One region of the Edwardsiella sp. EA181011 genome, then DNA from elsewhere that is predicted to be linked to it. Evidence: predicted binding sites of a transcription regulator. Region 1 holds the regulator's gene; each other region holds the start of a gene.
What was found. The regulator PurR, encoded in region 1, represses purine synthesis genes. The targets are predictions, from matches to a motif close to CANGCAAACGTTTGCNTG.

Region 1 (2,199 bases):
TGACCGTGGACGTATGGGAGCACGCCTACTACATCGACTACCGTAACGCTCGCCCGGTGTACCTGGAAAACTTCTGGGCGCTGGTAAACTGGGAGTTCGTCGCCCAGAATCTGGCGTAACCGGCCGCAGAGATAAAAAAGGCGCTCACCGAGCGCCTTTTTTATTTATGCCACCCGCTGACTTAGTGCAGTGCGGCGATCAGGCTGGCCACGACGATCAGCGCCAGCGCCACCACCGTTGTTACCAGAGAATACTTCAGATCGTTTTCCATCCTGACACCTCATGTTTTACGTTCCGGATCAATTTTTACTGACTTGAAAGTTCGCACAAAACCCGTGTTAAATCATTTTTACATAAATCACATCTTAAAACACGCAGAAAATCTTATGATTACATCCTGCGCAAATCGCCAATTAGTGCTTCCCCTTTTGCCTGAGATCAGACAGAATTTGCGGTTTACTGCCGCGTGCCGACGCTATAATTCTAAACAAGAAATGGCAAACGTCACCCTATTGCGCAAACGCGCCGGCGCCGAGCCGCGCTGTCAGGCGTATTTTCCGATGCACGCAGGCAAACGATTAACAAAACGGCGACGCAGCGCGTACGCCCAGGAGTCATTTGTTTCATGGCAACGATTAAAGATGTGGCAAAGCGCGCAGGCGTATCGACCACCACGGTGTCTCACGTCATCAATAAAACCCGCTTTGTCGCCGACGAGACCAAAGCCGCCGTCTGGGAGGCCATTAAAGAACTACACTACTCCCCCAGCGCCGTTGCCCGCAGCCTGAAGGTCAACCACACCAAATCCATCGGCCTGCTGGCGACCTCCAGCGAGGCGCCGTACTTTGCCGAGGTCATCGAATCGGTAGAGAATAGCTGCTACAGCCAAGGCTATACCCTGATCCTGTGTAACTCCCACAATAATCTGGAGAAGCAGAAAGCCTACCTGGCCATGCTGGCGCAGAAACGCGTCGACGGCCTGCTGGTGATGTGCTCCGAATACCCGGAAAACCTGCTGGAGATCCTGGAGGACTACCGCCACATCCCGATGGTGGTCATGGACTGGGGAACCCGCCGCAGCGACTTTACCGACGCTATCCAGGACAACGCCTTCGAGGGAGGCTATCTGGCCGGCCGTTACCTGATCGAGCGTGGCCACCGCGACATTGGCGCCATCACCGGCCCGGTATCGCGCAACACCGGCGGCGGTCGACTGCGCGGCTTCCTCAAGGCGCTGCAGGAGGCCAATATCACGCCGCAGGAGTCATGGCTGGTCGAAGGCGACTTCGAGCCGGAGTCCGGCTATGCGGCGATGCAAAACATTCTGGCGCAGAAACAGCGTCCGACGGCGGTGTTTGTCGGCGGCGACATCATGGCGATGGGCGCCATTTGCGCAGCGGATGAGATGGGACTGCGCGTACCGCAGGATATCTCCGTCATCGGCTACGATAACGTGCGCAACGCCCGCTACTTTACCCCGGCGCTGACCACCATTCATCAGCCCAAGGAGCGCCTTGGCGCCATGGCGTTCGACATGCTGCTCGATCGCATTACCAGCAAGCGCGAGGACGCCCAAACCATCGAAGTACATCCTAAGCTGGTTGAGCGCCGCTCCGTGGCCGACGGACCGTTCATCGACTACCGCCGCTAAGCGCGTGTCTCGGCTAGTCCTGTTTCCCGCGCTGGTGCTGCTGTCCGGCGCGCTGCCGCTGGCGGCGATGGTCCCGGCAACCCTACTGCCGCTGACCGGACAGGATGCAGGACAGGCGCTGCAGCGACTGCTGCAGTGGCCCGCGCTCGGTCACAGCCTCGGTCTGTCGCTGTGGATAGCGCTGGGGGCCAGCGCCGGTGCCCTGCTGCTGGCGCTGGCGCTGGCCGGGTTCACCCTGCGGCGTCAGCGTCAGCATGCGCTGGCGCCGGCGCTGCTGTTGGCGGCCCCCCACATCGCCCTGGCCACCGGCCTGCTGATGCTGCTGGCGCCAACCGGCCTGCTGTGGCGCCTGATGGCGCCGCTGTTTGGCTGGCAGCAGCCGCCCGACCTGCCGCTTCCCAACGATCCCTACGGCCTGAGCCTCTCGCTGCTCCTGCTGTTAAAAGAGACCCCCTTTTTCTATTTGCTTACCCTGAATCTGGCCGCCCGCTGCGCGGCGCCGCGGCAGCTGCGTATCGGCGCCGCGCTGGGCTATCCCCCGGCGCAGG
Region 2 (2,199 bases), 1.1 Mb from region 1:
AGAAAACGCAGCGGCCATCCCGAGCGCGGGCGCCGATCAGCGAGACCTCGCCGATGAAGTTTATCCCTTGCTCGACGATACACTGCCCGTAGACCTCGGCATCCAGCTGGGTTTCAGCGCCGGGGCGGATACGCCACTGACCGCGACCGTCATAGCCGCCGGTGCGGCGCTTGACGATGGCCAGCGGTCCGAGGCGTTCAAACAGGGCGGGCCACTGTGCTGGGGTGGCCAGCAGCGCCCAGGGCGCCGTCGGTAGGCCCAGTTCGTCCAGCAATTGCTTTTGGCTGTAGCGATCGGCCAGCTGTGGGAAGATATCGCGGTTGATAAAGCCCGGGTGGCGGGCCAGCTCGCGGGTCAGCGGCGTGTCGGGCCAGCGCTCTATCTCGGCGGTGATCACCGCCTGCTGCCAGGGCACGCTGTGCGGATCGGCCTCGATACCCACCGGATAGACCGGGATCCCCAGCGGCTCTCCGGCCTGACGCAGCATGCGTCCCAGCTGGCCGTCGCCCAGTACGCAAACCGGCTTCATGCGTCCTCCCGCGGATCGGGATGGTTGAGCACGTCGTCGCTCTGCGCCTGGCGCCAGGCGGCCAGGCGGCGGCTCAGCGGCTCGTCATGCAGCGCCAGGATCTGGGCCGCCAGCAGGGCGGCATTGGCCGCCCCCGCCTTGCCGATGGCCAGGGTGCCAACCGGGATGCCGCGCGGCATCTGCACTATCGAGTACAGGCTGTCGACCCCATTCAGCGCGGCGCTCTGTACCGGTACGCCCAGCACCGGCAGCAGGGTTTTGGCCGCCAGCATGCCGGGCAGGTGGGCCGCGCCGCCGGCGCCGGCGATGATCACCTGCAGCCCGCGCGCCGCCGCCTGCTCGGCAAAGTGAAACAGCTTATCCGGAGTACGGTGCGCTGATACCACCTCTACGTGGCAGGACAGTTCAAGCTGAGTCAGGATTTCGGCGGCGAACTGCAGAGTGGCCCAATCGCTTTTGGACCCCATGACGATGGCGATCCTGGCCGGTGCGGCGCTGGCGGACATGAATGGCGTGCTCCTCTAACTCGGTGGCGGTGACATGGCCGCCCGATCCCGGCGGCCCTGCAAATAAGAGGGGCAAAGCATAGCATAGCTTCGCCGGTGAGGAAAACGTTTGCGTGGCCGCCGCGCCGGGGAAAGATAGCCCCGTTACGCCGTCATGCGCTGGAAACCTCAACGACAAAAGCCGTCGTCCTGGAAGGGCTCTGCGGGGGCCTCAGCCGTTCGACGCCAGAGAGTCTGACGCCATCGTGTTTAAGCGCCGCCGATGGGGGGAGTCGCGATGCGACTCTCCTGCGGCGGCCTTCCGTATCGCTGGCGTTGTCGGCGGGGGAGGGCGGAATACGCGCCCAGGCGTACGCGGCGTAGGCCGGCATGGCGCTATATCAGCTCACGCTGGCGAGGGTTAACCGCGCCGCGATGGGTTAGTCCTCGGCGGGGTGAGCGGGCAGTTCGATCAGGTGTATCCCCTGAGCGTCGACCCGGATCATCGAGCCGTGGGTATGCCAGGCTCCCAGCACCGCGCGCAGGGCGCCGCGGCCATCGTCCAGGCTAAAGTGGTGCAGGGCCGGGCGGTGGGTATGGCCGTGGATCATGCGCTGAACGCCGTGGCGCCGCAGGGTGGCGCAGACCGTCTCCTGGTTGACGTCCATGATGGTCATCGCCTTGGCGCTGTTGCTACGCTGGCTCTGTCGGCGCATGCCTGCGGCGATCTTCAGGCGCAGACGTAGGGGAAGGCGGCGGAACAGCCACTGCAGCAGGGGGTTATGAACCCGGCGTCGGTAGCGCTGGTAGTCGCGATCGTCGCTGCACAGGGTATCGCCGTGCAGCAGCAGAATAGGCTGACCGTACAGCGTAATGATCTGTTCGTCGGGCAGCAGAGTCATGCCGCAGCGCTTGGCATAGGACTTACCCAGTAAAAAATCGCGGTTGCCGCAGATGAAGTAGCAGGGAACGCCGCTGTCGCTCAGACGGCGCAGCGCCTCGGCGACCTGCCGGTGCAGCGGCTGGGGGTCATCATCGCCTATCCAGTAGTCGAAAAAGTCGCCCAGAATGTACAGGGCTTCTGCCTTAGGGGCTTCTTCGGCAAGAAAACGCAGAAAACCGGCGGTGATCGCCGGTTCCTGTTGGCTGAGGTGTAAATCAGCGATAAACAGCGTTGCCATTCGG
Region 3 (2,199 bases), 680 kb from region 1:
AGGCCGGGATCTTGCCCTTACAGATAAACAGATACAGCAGAGTGCCGATGCCGTTGAACAGCAGTACCGTCGCCGGGTTGATCTTAAACAGAATGGGAACCAGCACGGTGGCGCCAAACATGGCGAACAGGTGCTGAAAGCTCAACGGAATCGTTTGCAGAAGCGGCGGACGCTCGCTGACGCCGATGACGCGACGGGTCATGGTGTATTTCCTCTCTCGTTAATCGATAGTGTTGGTGTTTGAAAGGGGCGCGACGCTCCCGGCGTCACGCCAAAAAAAAGCCGACTAACGAGTCGGCTCACGGGTTATTTGGTACCAAATATCTTATCGCCGGCGTCGCCCAGACCCGGAATAATGTAACCCTTATCGTTTAGGCCCTGATCGATGGAGGCGGTGTACAACTCCACGTCCGGGTGCGCCTTCTCCAGCGCGGCGATACCTTCCGGCGCCGCCACCAGCACCAGCACCTTGATGGAGCGGCAGCCGGCGTTCTTCAGCAGATCGATGGTGGCGATCATGGAGCCGCCCGTGGCCAGCATCGGGTCGACGACCAGCGCCATACGCTCATCGATGTTGGAGACCAGCTTCTGGAAATAGGGAACCGGCTCCAGCGTCTCTTCATTACGGTAGATCCCCACCACGCTAATACGGGCGCTCGGCACATGCTCCAGCACCCCTTCCATCATGCCCAGCCCTGCGCGCAGGATCGGCACCACGGTGATCTTTTTCCCTTTAATCTGTTCAACTTCGACCGGGCCGCACCAACCATCAATGGTTACTTTTTCTGTTTCGAGGTCTGCGGTCGCTTCATAGGTCAGCAAACTGCCCACTTCAGAGGCCAGTTCACGGAATCGTTTGGTGCTGATGTCATTTTCACGCATCAAACCCAGTTTGTGTTTCACAAGCGGGTGTTTCACTTCAACGATCTTCATTTTTTTTCTCCCATGTAGCTGTTCTGCGCCCAAAAAAATCGCGAGATTATACCGCCTTTTCGCCCGCTTACCAGAGAAAAAAGCATGATCTCAATCAAGAAAGAAACACTCTGTTACCTGACGGGCGAAAACGTTACCGTCGGGCATAACGGGATAGCAAACGTTTGCTTTGACTGCTAGAATTGCGCCGCCTGACATTTTCCGCAGGGTTCGCGGACGCCTCATCGCGCCGCCGACGGACCACGCCTAACCGCCATGGGGATTTACGCAGTGACCGACAAAACCGCTCTCAGTTACAAAGACGCCGGCGTAGACATTGATGCCGGCAACGCGTTGGTTGACCGAATTAAAGGCGTCGTCAAAGAGACCCGCCGGCCTGAAGTGATGGGCGGCCTGGGCGGCTTTGGCGCACTGTGCGCACTGCCGCAAAAATACCGTGAGCCGGTGCTGGTCTCCGGCACCGACGGCGTCGGCACCAAGCTGCGTCTGGCGATGGACCTGCAGCGCCACGACAGCATCGGTATCGATCTGGTGGCCATGTGCGTCAACGACCTGGTGGTTCAGGGCGCCGAGCCGCTGTTTTTCCTGGATTACTATGCCACCGGCAGGCTCGACGTCGATACCGCGGCGAGCGTCATCGGCGGGATCGCGGCGGGCTGTAAACAGGCCGGCTGTGCGCTGGTGGGCGGAGAGACCGCCGAAATGCCCGGCATGTACCACGGCGAAGACTACGACGTGGCCGGATTCTGCGTCGGCGTGGTAGAGAAGTCCCAGATTATCGACGGCAGTCAGGTTCGCCCCGGCGATGCCCTGATCGCCCTGGCCGCCAGCGGGCCGCACTCCAACGGCTACTCGCTGATCCGCAAGATCCTAGAGGTCAGCGGCTGCGATCCGCGCACGACGATGCTGGCCGGGCGCCCGCTGGCCGACCATCTGCTGGCGCCGACCCGTATCTACGTCGCCGCCTGTCTAGACCTGATCGCCAGCCATGAGGTGCACGCCCTCGCCCACCTCACCGGCGGCGGCTTCTGGGAGAACATTCCTCGCGTGCTGCCAGCCGGTGCCAAGGCCGTCATCGACGAGGACAGCTGGCAGTGGCCGGCCGTCTTCGACTGGCTACAGCAGGCCGGCAACGTCAGCCGTCACGAAATGTACCGCACCTTTAACTGCGGCGTCGGGATGGTGATCGCCCTGCCGCAGGCACTGGCTAACTCCGCGCTGGCGCACCTGAGCCAACGCGGCGAACAGGCCTGGCTGCTGGGCCAT

Region 2: purE (5-(carboxyamino)imidazole ribonucleotide mutase) is a predicted target of PurR. The motif match lies at 1,134-1,151, and genes of this name have one in related genera.
Region 3: purM (phosphoribosylformylglycinamidine cyclo-ligase) is a predicted target of PurR. The motif match lies at 1,087-1,104, and genes of this name have one in related genera.

What each region holds. Positions count from the first base shown of each region.
Region 1 is NZ_CP011364.1:2,661,990-2,664,188, forward strand. It holds gene sodB (superoxide dismutase [Fe]) at 1-119, shown strand, start outside; gene QY76_RS18770 (YnhF family membrane protein) at 182-271, opposite strand; gene purR (HTH-type transcriptional repressor PurR) at 626-1,651, shown strand; gene QY76_RS19330 (hypothetical protein) at 1,656-2,199, shown strand, end outside.
Region 2 is NZ_CP011364.1:1,589,732-1,591,930, forward strand. It holds gene purK (5-(carboxyamino)imidazole ribonucleotide synthase) at 1-529, opposite strand, end outside; gene purE (5-(carboxyamino)imidazole ribonucleotide mutase) at 526-1,035, opposite strand; gene lpxH (UDP-2,3-diacylglucosamine diphosphatase) at 1,455-2,195, opposite strand.
Region 3 is NZ_CP011364.1:3,337,281-3,339,479, forward strand. It holds gene uraA (uracil permease) at 1-202, opposite strand, end outside; gene upp (uracil phosphoribosyltransferase) at 307-933, opposite strand; gene purM (phosphoribosylformylglycinamidine cyclo-ligase) at 1,204-2,199, shown strand, end outside.